2 regions of the Shewanella sp. YQ_9 genome follow, and region 2 is predicted to be linked to the other one. Evidence: predicted binding sites of a transcription regulator. Region 2 holds the regulator's gene; the other holds the start of a gene.
What was found. The regulator sigma-54, encoded in region 2, starts transcription at its own class of promoters, with help from an activator protein. The targets are predictions, from matches to a motif close to GTTGGCACGNNNNTNGNNT.
Positions count from the first base shown of each region.

Region 1: the regulator sigma-54 is predicted to act here: its motif matches at 6,792-6,810, upstream of flgF (flagellar basal-body rod protein FlgF).

Region 1 covers NZ_JBICJO010000034.1:49,299-57,171, reverse strand. The annotation lists gene ACF8D4_RS11045 (flagella synthesis protein FlgN) at 1-388, opposite strand, end outside; gene flgM (flagellar biosynthesis anti-sigma factor FlgM) at 388-708, opposite strand; gene flgA (flagellar basal body P-ring formation chaperone FlgA) at 779-1,486, opposite strand; gene ACF8D4_RS11030 (chemotaxis protein CheV) at 1,674-2,594, shown strand; gene ACF8D4_RS11025 (protein-glutamate O-methyltransferase CheR) at 2,739-3,572, shown strand; gene flgB (flagellar basal body rod protein FlgB) at 3,748-4,146, shown strand; gene flgC (flagellar basal body rod protein FlgC) at 4,149-4,565, shown strand; gene flgD (flagellar hook assembly protein FlgD) at 4,581-5,264, shown strand; gene flgE (flagellar hook protein FlgE) at 5,319-6,680, shown strand; gene flgF (flagellar basal-body rod protein FlgF) at 6,847-7,590, shown strand; gene flgG (flagellar basal-body rod protein FlgG) at 7,602-7,873, shown strand, end outside.
Region 2 covers NZ_JBICJO010000065.1:6,101-13,973, reverse strand. The annotation lists gene mgtE (magnesium transporter) at 1-858, opposite strand, end outside; gene ACF8D4_RS18085 (HPr family phosphocarrier protein) at 942-1,217, opposite strand; gene rapZ (RNase adapter RapZ) at 1,204-2,058, opposite strand; gene ptsN (PTS IIA-like nitrogen regulatory protein PtsN) at 2,055-2,498, opposite strand; gene hpf (ribosome hibernation promoting factor) at 2,501-2,788, opposite strand; gene ACF8D4_RS18065 (RNA polymerase factor sigma-54) at 2,820-4,283, opposite strand; gene lptB (LPS export ABC transporter ATP-binding protein) at 4,379-5,107, opposite strand; gene lptA (lipopolysaccharide transport periplasmic protein LptA) at 5,104-5,637, opposite strand; gene lptC (LPS export ABC transporter periplasmic protein LptC) at 5,624-6,184, opposite strand; gene kdsC (3-deoxy-manno-octulosonate-8-phosphatase KdsC) at 6,181-6,732, opposite strand; gene ACF8D4_RS18040 (KpsF/GutQ family sugar-phosphate isomerase) at 6,732-7,709, opposite strand; gene ACF8D4_RS18035 (calcium/sodium antiporter) at 7,740-7,873, opposite strand, start outside.

The DNA of each region.
Region 1 (7,873 bases), on a different contig from region 2:
TACCCTTGCCATCATAGGTCAGGCTGGAGGCGTTACGGCTGACCTGCAGCGCTTGCGCCAGGCGATTGATACTGGCCATGCTCAGCTCTATCAGGCCGGCATTTTCCTGATTGCGCAGTTGGCAAGCAGCCAATAGTTCGCGGGCTTCACTGACCTGTTCGGCCAATGGTGGCTGACTGAGTTTGGCTTGTTCAGGATGAGAAGAGAGCGCCTCATCTACCGCTTTGACCTCATTGAGCAGGTCGCCCTTGTCTTTGGCCAGTTGCAGCAGATTATCGGCATTGCGATCCAGCAGGGCGTTTTTTTCCTGCTCAATCAAGTTCAGCAGACGCTCGAGTTGAGTCGTCTGCTGTGCTATCAGGCTGGTGATATCCGGGGTATCAGGCATCAGGACCCTTTATTGAGTTCGTTCAGTTCTGATTCGAATTGAGATATGTTGGCTGCCAGTTTTTCCGGGTCAACCTTATATCTGCCTTCGGCGATCGCCAATTTAATTTCGGTGATCTTCTTTTGATCTATTTCCGGCAGGGAGGCCATTTTACTCTGTACTCCTTGCAGTTGCTGCGCCTGTTGTGACACCACAACAGAGTCAGCTTTCTGCGGAGCAGCACCTTGCTGAGCTGTTTGGCTGCTCTGAGCTGTGTTCTTGGGGACTGAACCTGTGTTCACCCTGGGTTGATTTTGCAGTTGTTTAATATCCATAGCCATCTCGGCTCCAGCCTTTTCTCTGATTACCTTGCTGTCTTATCGGCACCGCCAAGGGGAACTTTAGCATTTTTTACATTCGAACTTCCACTTCGCCCACATTGGTGACAGTAGCCTCCAACACTTTGTCTGAGCGAGTGTTTTTTACCCGAATCTGTTCCCCAAGGTTACCATCATGCAGGGCTTCACCAACAGTTTTTATTTGAAACTTCTCGTTACGGGCATAGATGGAGACTCTGTCACCTTTGCAGACAAAGCAGAGGTTGGCGGCAAATACCGGATAGTCTTTGGCTATGCGTCGCTTGAGGCGGGTACCTGTGACTGTGGCTATATCGTCAAATTGCGCGCCGCGCAAACTGGTTTCATCTATGTAACGCAGCGCCAGATTTTCCGGCCCAAGCACAGTGCCCGGGGCCAGTGTCTGGGTAGCCACTACCACTGGGTAACTGATATCCACCCGCACCGAGACATAGATTTGCCACGGGTAGCTGAGCTCCGGGCTGTTACAACCTATGCGTACCGTATTGTTGCGGCTTATCTCTCTGTCGCTGGCAAGTTCGGCCGTCAAAGGCGAATTGCATCTGGGGGGCGTGAGCCTGGAATCCAGCCGCTGCGGCGTGATGGTAATTTGAGCGTTCTCGGCCGCCAGCACTTTTTTGGCAACTGCCTCTTTAGCCAGGCTTTCTACGGCCGATATACTGGGAACAAAGCTATTCTCTGCCGCCACCGCTGGGATGGGCATTAAAATTGTAGCCAAAATGTACGCAAAATTTACTTTCATAATGAACGGGCTAGCTTGTCTCGCCAGATTACACCTATACTTTCAATGATTCGCGGATCCCAGTGCTGGCTTCACCACAGGTTTAGTCAGAAATTTGACTGAGACCCAGTGTCTTGGACAAAGCAAATAGTATGCCTGTCTGCGTGACAGCAGGTATTTATCAATACAAAGACAACAAGGCAGCCTTATGTCGAGCATTCTTGAATCAGTCAACAAGCGCACTCAACTGGTCGGACAAAACCGTCTCGAACTTCTGTTGTTCAAACTCAACGGCAGGCAAAGGTTCGGGATCAACGTGTTCAAGGTTAAAGAGGTTCTGCAGTGTCCACCGCTGACGGCACTGCCCAAGTTGAACTCCTTCGTTAAGGGCGTGGCCCATATTCGCGGCACCACAGTGTCGGTTATCGACCTCAGTGCGGCGACCGGCGGCAAACCCATAGATGATGTCAAGGATTGCTTCATCATTATTTCCGAGTACAACCGCAGCGTGCAGGGCTTCCTGGTGAAGTCTGTCGAGCGGATCATCAATATGAACTGGGAGTCCATCATGCCGCCACCGGAAGGGGCAGGGCGATACTCCTACCTGACCGCGGTGACCGAAATCGAAGGTGAGTTGGTTGAAATTCTCGATGTTGAGAAAATTCTCGATGAAATTTCGCCGGTTAAGACAGACATCAGTCAGGAAATCGATGAATCTCTCACAATCGACAGAGAGCAGCACTATCATATTATGGTGATTGACGACTCTTCAGTGGCCCGTAAGCAGATCATTCGGGCGCTGTCTTCGTTGAACCTGCAGATAGATACCGCCAAAGATGGCCGGGAAGCGCTGGATAAGTTGAAAAGCATCGCGTCGGAGATGGACAATGTCGCCGATGAGATCCCGCTGATTATTTCAGATATTGAGATGCCGGAAATGGATGGCTATACCCTGACCGCCGAGATCCGTGATGATCCCAAACTGAAACATATCAAGGTGGTGTTGCATACCTCGTTGAGTGGGGTGTTCAACCAGGCCATGGTGCAAAAAGTGGGCGCCAACGATTTTATTGCCAAGTTCAACCCCGATGAATTGGCATCGGCAGTTAACAAGCATCTGAGTTTATAGTCGCTGTCTGCTGTGGATTTTTATGACTATAGTGAGTTTGATGTCTTGTGTTGCAAATGGGGCTGGGGTATAACGCTGACCCAGTTTTTAAATGGCGCTGCATTGAGTTGCAGCGACGTTTTCACGGATAGTTAGGACACTAAGGTGCCAGATAAATCTCTCGCAGAAACTGAGTACAATCAATTCAGGCTGTTTCTTGAACAGCACAGTGGCATTGTATTGGGTGAGAACAAACAGTATTTGGTTCGCAGCCGTTTGGCGCCTTTGATGGGGAAATATGGCTTGCCATCCCTGTCGGACGTAGTTAAGCAGTCGATGCGGCCCACCGAGCGTCAGTTACGCGCTGAAGTCGTCGATGCCATGACCACCAACGAAACCCTCTGGTTTCGGGACAAGTATCCTTTTGACCTGCTGGGCAATACATTGTTGCCCGGTTATGCCAAGCTGGGGCGACCGTTGAAGATTTGGTCGGCAGCCTGTTCATCCGGCCAGGAACCCTATTCACTGGCGATGACAGTGCTTGAATATCAGCAGCGTAAGCCGGGGGCTTTGCCGGGTGGCGCCATGATTCAGGCCACAGATTTGTCGCCGTCCATGCTGGAGCGTTGTAAAAACGCCGAGTACGATAAGCTGGCGTTGGCCCGCGGCCTGTCTGAAGAGCGCAAGCGTCAGTTTTTTGAAGCCCTGCCCAACGGCAATATGCGGGTTAAAGACAATGTGCGCCGTTTGGTGAGTTTTCGGGCCCACAACCTGCTTGAAAGCTACACCTTACTCGGCAAGTTCGACATCATCTTTTGCCGCAACGTGCTTATCTATTTTGCGCCGGAGGCAAAGGCAAAAATACTGCGGCAATTTGCTGCCGCCCTTAACCCCAAGGGGATACTGTTTTTGGGCGCCAGTGAATCGATTGCCGGGTTGACCGATGAATTCGACATGGTGCGCTGTAACCCAGGCATCTATTATCAAAAGAAAAATTAACCACCTAATTATTTGATTTTTAATTAAATAGTTTGAAAGGCTCGTCAACTTGGACGGGCCTTTTCTGTTTTACCTTTCACCCTAACGGCCATCATCTTCTTATCTGTTATCCTCCACTCTATATCTGGCACAAAGCTTGCTTTGTTTTTGTCGAGTCATTGGAGGAGGCGGTTTTATGGCGATCAGTTTCGATAAGGCCCTTGGCATACATCAATACACTCTGGGCATTCGCGCCCAGCGTGCCGAAGTGCTTGCCAGCAATATAGCCAATGCCGATACCCCACATTATAAGGCTCGGGATGTTGATTTTTCCTCGGCGTTGCAGGCGGCAAAAGGGCGGCAACAGGGGATGAGCATGGCGGCAACTTCTGAAAAGCATTTCGACCTCAAGGCGCTGACAGCCCAGCATGTGCAGTATCGGGTACCGGATCAGCCGGACACGGGTGATGGCAATACTGTCGATATGCAAAAAGAGCAGCAGGCCTTTATGCAAAATGCGCTTGAATATCAGATGTCGCTTGGGTTCCTCGACGGTAAGTTCGCCGGGATGAAAAAGGCATTGAAAGGAGATTAATCATGAGCTTGTACAATATCTTCAATGTTGCGGGGTCGGGAATGTCGGCGCAATCTGTGCGCTTGAACACCACCGCCAGTAACATAGCCAACGCAGATTCCGTCTCTTCCAGTATCGATAAGACCTACAAGGCGCGGCATCCCATTTTTGAGGCCGAGCTGGCCAAGGCCAATGGTCAACAGCAGCAAGGCGCTGCGGTAAAGGTTAAGGGCATAGTGGAAAGCGATAAACCCTTGTTGAAAGAGTATTCGCCGGATCATCCCATGGCCGATGCCGATGGTTTTATCTACAAACCCAATGTCAATGTAGTGGAAGAGATGGCCGATATGATTTCCGCCTCCCGCTCCTATCAGATGAACGTCCAGGTGGCCGATGCAGCCAAGTCCATGCTGCAGCAGACCCTGAGAATGGGCAAATAAAGGGAGACATAGCCCATGAGTGTAAGTTCAGTTAACCCCTTCCTCGACAGCATAAGTGTCAAAGGGGATTCGGAGACCAAGAAGAGCAACAATCAGCAGCTGACCCAGGAAGATTTCTTCTCGCTGCTGAGTAGGCAGTTGTCGATGCAGGATCCTTTCAAGCCTGTGGACAACGACCAGATGATTGCCCAGATGGCGTCGTTTTCTACCGTGGATGGTATCTCCAAGCTCAACGAGGAGATAGTTAACCTCAACACGGTAATGACCTCGAGTCAGGCTTTGCAGGCATCTGGCCTGGTGGGGCAGAAAGTGTTGATCCCGGCGGGCACCGGCTATGTTTCCGAGGAAGACCCGACCCTCAAAGGGGTGATCACATCGCCAGAGAAAATGCCTTCCATCAAGGTGACTGTTGAGGATGAAGCCGGCCAGGTAATCAAGACCTTTGATGTGGATGGCAGTGCCGGCGGCAACATAGACGTGGAATGGGACGGCTTGGATAAGGACGGTAAACCCGTTGAGGCTGGTATCTACACCATGAAGGCCAGCGGGGTTGTCGATGGCAAGTCCCAGGATCTTATTGTCAGTGCTTATGCCCACGTGACCAGTGTATCGCTCAACTCGGCCAGTGGCGCCGTGTTGAACCTAAGAGGTATTGGCGGGATCAGACTGGCCGACGTGCTGGCTGTTTCCGAAGTTTAATTCTGTTTCTGCCCCGGCTGCGCCGGACAGTATCTGAAAATCATGAGGTGAATTATGTCTTTTAACATTGCTCTGAGTGGGATTGCTGCGGCGCAGAAAGATCTCAATACCACAGCCAACAATATTGCCAACGTCAATACCGTCGGCTTTAAAGAATCCCGGGCCGAGTTTGCCGATGTTTACGCCAGCTCGATTTTCTCCAACGGCAGAACTACAGTGGGCGGCGGTGTGACCACCACTCAGGTGGCGCAGCAGTTCCACCAGGGTAACCTGAACTCCACCAACAATGCGTTGGATTTGGCGATCAACGGTGGCGGTTTCTTCGTGACCTCTCCCAATGTGGGCAGTCAGGATTACTCTTTCACCCGCGCCGGTGCCTTCAAGCGTGATGAAAACGGTTTCCTGGTCGATGCCGCAGGTAACTTCCTGCAGAGCTTCCCCGTCGATAAAGACGGCAACTCCACCTCTGTGAGTTTGACCACTACCAAGCCGGTGCAGATCCCGGATACTGCCGGTAGCCCGCAGAAGACCAATAATGTCGGCATCAGCATGAACCTGGATTCCACCCAGGCCACCAAAGATCCGGCGCTGTTTGACCCATCCAAGTCAGACACTTTCAACAACTCAACCGCAGTGACCATTTATGACTCCCTGGGTAACTCCCACACCTTGACCACCTATTTTGTGCGTCCGGACAATGGTGCCTACACGGGCGAGAGTAACTGGGTGGCTTATTATGCTATCGACGACAAGCCGGTCAATCTGGGCGGCGGCGCTGGCAGCTACCAGACAGATACTGACGGTGACGGTAACCCGGATGGTACAGGCACAGCGCAAACTGCTGGTGGCTGGACTGGCGCCGTGCTCAAGTTCAACGATGTCGGCGGTTACATAGGTTCAGATCCTGCGGTGATCACCACAGAGCAGTTGGGTGTTGGCGGTGCCAATGTTCTCGGCCCCGCGGCGGACGGAACCCAGACAATAACCATAGACTTCAACAACCCGACCCAGTTCTCGGAAAAGTTCAACGCCACTGAATTGACGCAGGATGGGGTGACTGTGGGTCGTCTGACCAATGTGGAAGTGGGTACAGACGGTTTGATCTCAGCCAAGTACAGCAATGGCTCGACCGTGCCTTTGGCGCGGGTGGCACTGGCGCGATTCTCCAATGAACAGGGTCTGAGCCAGGTAGGTAACACCTCCTGGAAAGCGAGCCTGGACTCAGGTGCAGCGCTGGCCGGTGAGGCCAACAGTGGCGTGTTCGGCAGTATCCGTTCCTCAACGCTGGAACAGGCCAACGTCGACCTGACCACTGAACTGGTGGACCTGATTTCGGCTCAGCGTAACTTCCAGGCCAACTCCCGTACTCTGGAAGTAAACAACACACTGCAGCAGACAGTACTGCAGATCCGCTAATGCTTCCTGCGCAAGACATTGCCGCTACGGCAATGTCTTGCCGCTTCTCCCCGTACATACTCCCAAGTTACTGAAGTTCTTCTGTTGTCACTGCGCTCGATTGCTCATTTTATTGGCACGATGTTTGCTTTTACCTGGATAGGTAAAAAGATTGACGGAGCAGCAGGTGGACAAACTTCTCTATGTCGCCATGACTGGTGCCAAACAAAACATGAATGCGCTGGCGGTTCGGGGTAACAACCTAGCCAATGCCAACACAGATGGTTTCAAGTCAGACATGGCTCAGGCCCGTGCGATGCAAGCCTTCGGTGAAGGATTGCCGACCCGGGTGTTTGCCATGACAGAGTCGCCCTCGGCCAACTTTCAGTCCGGCCCTATCAAATCGACCGGGCGGGATCTGGACATAGCCATCAAAGATCAGGGCTGGATTGCGGTGCAGGCAGCCGATGGCAGCGAGGCCTACACCCGCTCCGGCAGTCTGAGTTTTGACACCACAGGTTTACTGCGTAACGACAGGGGCAACCCGGTAATGGGCGATAACGGCCCGATAGTGCTGCCGTTGCCGATAGACAAAATCCAGATTGCCACCGACGGCACCATCTCCATTCGTCCCCAGGGCGCAACCGCCGAGGTGATTGAAGAGGTGGGCCGCATCAAGCTGGTCAACCCGGGCAATCAGAACCTGATGCGCGGTGAAGATGGTTTGTTCCGCACTCTGGACGGCAATCCGGCCGCCGCCGATCCCTTTGTGAATGTGGAAAGCGGCGCTGTGGAAGGCAGCAATGTCAATGCCGTGGATGAAATGGTCAACCTGATTGAGCTGCAACGTCAGTTTGAGCTGCAGGTAAAAATGATGAAAACCGCAGAAGAGAACGACAAGTCGTCCGCTTCATTGATGCGCATTAGCTAGGAGTAATTGATATGCATCCCGCGTTATGGATAAGTAAGACTGGGCTAGATGCCCAGCAAACAGACATCTCGGTGATTTCAAATAACGTCGCTAATGCCAGCACCATAGGCTACAAAAAGGGCCGGGCGATATTTGAAGACTTGCTGTACCAGACGGTCAATCAGGCCGGTGGTATCAGTGCCTCCAACACCAAGCTGCCCAATGGTCTTAACTTGGGGGCAGGTACCAAGGTGGTAGCCACCCAGAAGATTTTCTCCCAGGGTAATCTGCAAACCACAGACAA
Region 2 (7,873 bases):
GGCACTCTTGAACACGGGGCCGAAGGTGTCTTCATCATCGTCCATCCCCGCCATACCCATCATGGAGTGTTCGGCGTCTTCTCGGATAACGTCCACCACGTCATCAATGGTGATCCGCCCAAGCAGATGGCCTTCGCTGTCGACCACTGGCGCCGAGACCCAGTCGTGGCGTTCAAACAGTTGGGCCACTTCATTGTCCGGCATGGTGACGGGAATGCTCTCAAGTTCGGGATCCATTATGCTGCGGATCCCGGCGGTGGGATTACAGGTTAGCAGGCTGGAGAGCTTGACGCCGCCGAGTAATATGTCGCGCCTGTCCACCACATAGAGGGTATCAGTGGCTTCAGGCAATTCGCCTCTTTGGCGCAGATAACGCAGCACCACATCGACATTGACGTCAGGCCTCAGGGTCACAGTATCTGTATTCATCAGACTACCGGCGCTGTCTTCCGGATAAGAGAGCGCCTGTTCGACCCTGGCCCTGTCCTGCGCACTCATGGAGTGCAGTACCTGCTTGTAGAGGGTATCGGGAAGGCTCCGCAGCACATAGGCCAGGTCATCGGTATCCATACCCGCGGTCGCTCGCGCCAAACGCTCAGGACTCATAAGGCTGATCAGCTGGTCTTTCATATCCTCACCCAGCTCTTCGAGGATCTCGCCGCTCTGCTCCTGATCCACCAGTTGCCAGAGTACCTGACGGGTACGCGGCGGTGAAGATTCGAGAATAAAGGCGATATCCGAAGCCGTCATTCGCTGCAGCATGTCGCGCACATGCACGAACATACCACTGCTAAGAGCTTGGTTTAGTTGAGTAAGACGTTGTTCTGTCAGCTCTTGGTCGAGCGCTTCTATTGGCATGCAGTTCCCCCTGTGATGCAAAGCGAGGATATGTTACCTCAAGACTGGGGTGTTATAGAAACAAAGAGTGCAGCGCTAAGGCTTTAGCTGGCTTCGTCGAAACGGGCGTTGATCAGGGCGCAGATAGCGTCCATCGCGGGTTCGGCATCCGGGCCTTCGGCGATGAGGCGAATACTCTTGCCTTGGCCGGTTTCCAGCATCAAGAGCCCAAGCACACTGGCGGCCGAGGCTTTTTTCTCGCCTTGGATCAGGGTGATATCGGCTTCGAACTCGCTGGCCAGCACCGCCAGCTTAGTGGCGGCGCGGGCATGCAGGCCCAGCTTATTGACTATGGTGACTTCCCGTTCAACCTTTGCCATTACTCAGCTCCCGGTGACGGGCCTGTACCTTGTGTTTGCTGTTGCCAAAACGCTTGGCGAGCTGCTCAGCGACATAGACAGATCTATGCTGGCCGCCGGTGCAGCCTATGGCTATGGTGAGGTAACTGCGGTTGTTGCGTTCCAGGTGCGGCAGCCAAGTTTCCAATAGATTTTCTATCTGCCAGATAAACTTGTTCACCAGTGGCTGGCGGCTGAGAAACTCCTGCACAGCTTCATCCAGCCCGGTCAGTGGCCTGAGCGCCGGCTCCCAGTGAGGGTTGGGCAGAAAGCGCACATCAAACATGAAGTCGGCTTCCTGAGGCATACCATGCTTAAAGCCGAACGACTCGAAGTTGATCACCAGCTCTTTATCGACACTGCCAAGCAGAATTTCCCGCACTGTGTCACTGAGTTCATAGATGTTCAGCGCCGAGGTGTCTATGTAGTGATCCACCAGTTTCGACATGGGTTCCAGCAGCTTGCCTTCGAGCTTGATGGCATCCTGTAGTGAGACTTTGCTCTTGGACAGGGGGTGCAGTCTGCGGGTTTCGCTGTAGCGCTTCAGAAGCACTTTATCAGAGGCGTTGAGGAAGAAGCTGGTCAGTTGGGTGTTTTCCGGCAAGGCCGCCAACTGTTGTTCCAGCACCTTTTCCTGATCCGGCATATTGCGCACATCTATGCTGATGGCGACCAGATCATTGCTGCCACGGAGGTTTTCCAACAGGCTGCCAATCATGGGCAGGGGGAGATTATCCACACAGTAGTAACCCAGGTCTTCGAGTACCCTGAGGGCAACGGATTTTCCGGAACCGGAGCGGCCTGAGACTATGGCGAGTTTCATCCTGTGATCACCTGATAGAGTTCTGTTTCGTCGCTGGATTTTCGCAACTGCTTGAGTATCGCCTTATCGCTGAGCTTTTCAGCCATGGCGGATAGGGTACTCAGGTGTTGCTGACATTGATCTGCGGGCACCAGGAGGGCGAACAGTATGTCCACCGGCTGGTTGTCTATGGCATCGAAGGCGATAGGCTCTTCGCATTTGACCAGCACGGCAATCGGCTCTGTAATGTCCGGTAGTCTGCCATGCGGAATCGCAATACCATTACCTATACCTGTGCTCCCCATCTTTTCGCGGGCCAAAAGGCTTTCAAAAATCGCTTGAGAGGAAAGGGTGGGGTACTGGGCGCTAGCGAGATCGCTAATCAGCTCCAGTACCTTTTTCTTACTGCCCGGAGTGGCACAGGTAGTGCACTCCGGCCGCAGGATGGTACTCAGTTCCATCGTTAGTGTTTTGTCAGCTTTTCTTTGTGTTTAATGACCTGACGATCCAATTTATCAATCAGAACGTCGATGGCGGCATACATGTCGGCATGTTCAGAAGTTGCATAGACTTCGCCGCCTGTGAGGTGGATCTTGGCTTCGGCTATCTGTTGCAGTTTTTGTACATTGAGCACAACGTGCACATTATTGATCTGTTCGAAATGGCGTTCAAGTTTAGAAAACTTACTTTCCACGTAGTCACGCAGTGAGTCGGTGATCTCGATATGATGTCCTGTCAGGTTGATTTGCATAGAAAGATTCCTCCAATTTCCAACTGTGGATTTATAAACTCTTACGCTGGTTCGACGGTGGTATCATCATAGCCTCGCGATACTTGGCTATGGTGCGTCTTGCAACGTTGATTCCCTGTTCTGCCAGAAGTTGCGCCATCTTGCTGTCGCTCAAAGGCTTCTTCTGGTTTTCCGCTGCCACGAGCTTCTTGATAAAAGCCCTGATCGCCGTGGAAGAGCATTCTCCGCCATCTTCGGTGCCGACATGGCTGGAGAAGAAGTACTTCAATTCAAATATTCCCCTGGGGGTATGCATATACTTTTGAGTGGTGACCCTGGAGATGGTCGATTCATGCATCTCGACCGCCTCGGCAATATCGTTGAGCACCATGGGTTTCATGGCCTCTTCACCATATTCAAAAAATCCCTGCTGGAACTGCACTATACAGTTGGCCACCTTGAGCAGGGTGTCGTTGCGGCTCTCCAGGCTCTTGATAAACCATTTGGCTTCCTGAAGATGACCACGAATAAACTGGCTGTCTGATTGACTGCGGGCGCTACGGGCCATGGCAGCATACTGCTGATTGATCCCGAGTTTGGGCATACAGTCCGGGTTGAGTTCTACTACCCAGCGGCCGTTTTTCTTCCAGACACTGACATCAGGGATCACATATTCCTCGTCCATCGGCTGCACCAGCAAGCCGGGGCGGGGATTGAGACTCTGGATAAGGTTGATGGCGTCACGCAGTTGATCTTCCTTGAGCTTGGTCTTGCGCATCAGGGTGCGGAAGTCACGGGCAGCAATGAGATCCAGATGTTCGTCAATCAACAAGCGGGCGTCGGCCAGATGTGGGGTGTCGGTGTTGAACTGTTGCAACTGGATCAGCAGGCATTCGCGCAGATCTCTGGAGGCGATGCCGACAGGGTCAAAGTGCTGGATCCGCTTGAGTACTGCCTCGACTTCATCGAGCTCAATCTCAGGGTTGCCCATGGCTTCGAGGATCTCCTCTGTGCTCTGGGTCAGATAGCCCTGCTCGTCGATGGCATCAATAATGGCGGTGGCAATGGCGTCGTCGGTATCGGAAAACGGGGTCAGGTTCTTCTGCCATTCCAGATGTTCATAGAGACCTTCGCTGGTTTCACCCTGGAAGGGCATATCATCTTCACGGCCCATGGCCGGCCCTGAGGCGCTGGCGGCGGTAAAGACTTCGTCCCAGGTGGTATCCATAGGTAATTCATCCGGCATAGACTCATTGTTCAATGCCTCTGAGGTTTCTACCGTGGAACCATCTTCCTGCTTGGCGCTCAACTCGCCGGCGTCGTTTTCCTTGTGGTTGTCGTCGATAGCGTCATCCTGGTTGTCCTCGGCCATTTCCAACAGAGGGTTGGCTTCCAAGGCTTCCTGGATTTCCTGCTGCAGCTCAAGGGACGACAGTTGCAGCAGGCGAATAGCCTGTTGCAACTGAGGTGTCATGGTCAACTGTTGACCCAGTTTGAGCTGGAGTGACGCTTTCATTATACCGCTAATCCCTACTCGTTATTTTTCAAGGAAAAAATTCAATAATAACAAACTATAATACCCGGAATTGCCACCGGATGACATGATCCTAACTATAGCCTGAATTGTTCGCCTAAGTACACAGCACGCACTTGCTGGTTGTCCAAGATTTCAGCGGGTGTGCCCTCGGCGATCAACTGCCCATGGCTGACTATGTAGGCTCGCTCACAAACGTCGAGTGTTTCGCGAACATTGTGGTCTGTGATCAGCACCCCCAAACCGCGGGACTTAAGCTGTTCGATGATTTTCTTGATATCGATAACTGAGATGGGATCCACACCGGCGAACGGCTCATCCAGCAAAATGAACTGTGGATTGGCGGCCAATGCCCGGGCGATTTCCACCCGGCGGCGTTCGCCGCCGGAGAGGGACATCCCCAGGCTGTCACGTATGTGGGTAATATGGAATTCTTCCAGCAACTGTTCGAGTTGTTCCTCGCGCTCGTCGCTGTTGAGTTCTTTGCGGGTTTGCAGCACGGCCATGATGTTGTCATGCACCGACAGCTTGCGGAAAATACTGGCTTCCTGTGGCAGGTAGCCTATGCCTTTACGGGCTCGCAGGTGCATGGGATCCAGGGTCAGCTCGTCGTCGTCAATGAAGATACGGCCCTTGTCACTCTGTACCAGCCCAACCACCATGTAGAAGGTGGTGGTCTTGCCAGCCCCGTTGGGGCCCAGCAGCCCCACGATTTGGCCGGTATTGACCGACAGGCTGACGTCTTTGACGACGTTGCGTTTCTTGTAACTCTTTGCCAGATTCTGTGCCGTCAGGGTGCTGGTCATTGCGGCTCCTGCTGCTGTTCTTTCTTGTTGAGATCCTGATAGTTTTCCGGCTGGATAACAGTGGTTACCCTGTCTTGGCCTTTGCCGCTGCTTTCCGCTTCCAGCTGCTGCTTGTTGATGTCGTAGACTATCTTCTCGGCGGTTACTTCGCTGCCGTCTTGTTCTACTTTGGCCTGGCCCAGCAGGGTCATGATACGACTGTCTATGTTGTAGTGGATCTCTTTGGCCTTGGCACTGGCCAGACGGCCGTCTTCCAGTTTCTGGGTATAGGTAGCGGGTGAGCCCTTGGCCACCAGGATCCGCTCGCCACTCTTGTCTTCTGTGTAAGCCGTGAGTTCATCGGCCAGCAGTTTCAAACTGCCCTGGGTGACTGTGACAGGCCCGCCGTATACCACACGCTTGTTTTTGATATCGGCAAACTGATTGGCGGCGCTGATCTGTACTTTTTGCAGCAGATCTTCTTCAATGGCCACTGCCGACAGGCTTGTGATGCACAAGAGGGCACCGATAAAAAGCTTACTTGGTTTCATAGGTTCCTTTCACCTGACTGGTCAGCTTCACTTGCTGAGCATTGAGATCGGCGTACAGGCCGGATCCCTTGATATTAAAGTCTTTGCCTTCGATCAGGATCTCGCGATCTGAGGTCATGATCATGGTGTCCAGATCCAGCTCCACATAACTGGTTTTCAGGCTCTGGATCGGTTCATTGGGGCTAATGGCGTCGATGATAACATTATTTTCAAGTACAACTCGGTTACTCTTGCGATTGAGCCTGCCCTCGTTGGCAGACAGACGCCACTGTGCCTCGCCCTTGTCCGGATAGACCAGATAAACCGGTTGGTTGAAGAAGGTCTTTTCACTGGCTTCATAATGTTCCATGTGCGCCGCGGCGACCCTACTGGCGACATTGCCCTGCTCATCAAAGTTGACCGAGCGCAGGTCATCGGCGACAAAGTCAGGCCTAACCACATCCACAGGCGCCTCACTCTGTTGAGCGTTGCGCTTGTTCTGCACCTGCCAGTAAAGGATAAGTGCAGTGGAGAAAAACAAAATAATGGCCAGGGTGACCCTATTCATATACTCATTCCGTGGGCATTTTCAAATTTGTCCTGACTGAGCAGGATAAGATCCGCCAGCTCCCGGAGTGCACCATGGCCGCCGGCAATCTGAGTGACCATGTGGCAGTGCTGCCTTACCCAAGGATGGCCATCGGCTACGCAAACCGCCAGCCCCACTTGCTTCATTACCGGCAAGTCGACAATGTCGTCACCTATATAGGCCACTTGTTCAGGCTCGAGGTCATAATGCTTAAGCAGCGCCTCATAGGGCTCCAGCTTGTTGTCTATGCCTTGATAAATCTTGTCTACCCCCAGGGCTGTCATGCGGTTTTCGACTATCTGGGACTTGCGGCCGGTGATCACCGCCACTTGAATGCCGCAGGACAGCAGCGAGCGTACCCCATAACCATCGCGGGTATGGAAGGCCTTCAGCTCTTCGCCGCTGTTGCTCATATAGATGCGGCCATCGGAGAAGACACCGTCGACATCACAGATAAGCAGTTTGATTTTGGCGGCTCTTTGCCAGTTATCTTCGCTTATGGGGCCGTAAAAACCTTGATGACTCATCAGATAACCCCCGCCTTGACCATATCCAGCATATTGAGTGCCCCAATTGGCTCATTGGCGCCATTGATGACGATAAGACCGTTGATGTCATTCTCGTCCATCACCTTCAGCGCCTGAGCTGCGAGGATATTGTCACCACTGGTGATGCAATTCCGGGTCATGACGTCGCTGATTTTTGTGGTACGCAGGTTGACCCCGGCGTCTATGACACGTCTCAAATCACCATCGGTGAAAATACCCACGAGTTGCTTCTGCTGATTGACCACGGCGGTCATACCCAGGCCCTTCTTGGAGATCTCATACAGGGCGTCGGTGATACAGATATCTTCTGTGACCAACGGCAGCTCTTCGCCTTTGTGCATCACATCGCTGACCTTGAGCAGCAGCTTGCGTCCTAAAGCGCCGCCGGGATGCGACAGGGCAAAGTCATCTTTGGTAAAGCCCTTGGCTTGCAGTAGCGCGACCGCCAGGGCATCTCCCATCACCAGGGTGGCCGTGGTGCTGGAGGTGGGTGCCAAGCCCAGCGGGCAGGCTTCTTCCTGCACCTTGATGCACAGATGCAGCTGTGCCAGTTTGGCCATGGTGGATTCTGGCTTGCCTGTCATGGAGATCATAGGGATCCCCTGGCGCTTGATGACGGGTATCAGGGTCAGAATTTCGCTGGACTCGCCCGAGTTGGAGATAGCCAATACGATATCGTTTTCACTCAACACCCCCAGGTCGCCGTGGCTGGCTTCGCCCGGGTGAACGAAGAATGCCGGGGTGCCCGTGCTGGCGAGGGTGGCAGAAATCTTGTTGCCTATATGGCCCGATTTCCCCATCCCCATCACTATCACCTTGCCGCTGCAGTTGAGGATCAATTCGCAGGCTTGGGCGAACTCGGGGGAATCAACAAACTGGTACAGGTTATCCAGTGCTTGTTTCTCGATATCTATTACTCTGCGGCCCCATTGGCGCAGTTGCTTAGCTTCTGCCATAGTTGTCTCTCGTCTTTTTGCCCTTCATCGCTAGTGGGATTGAAACAGGCTGTATTGATAGCCGATGAAGCTTATCAGTAGTAAGGCACCGTGCCAGCGTTTGAGTTCACGTTGTTTGCCTGTGCTCAGCACCAGGAGTGCCAGGGCACAACTGGTGCCCAAAA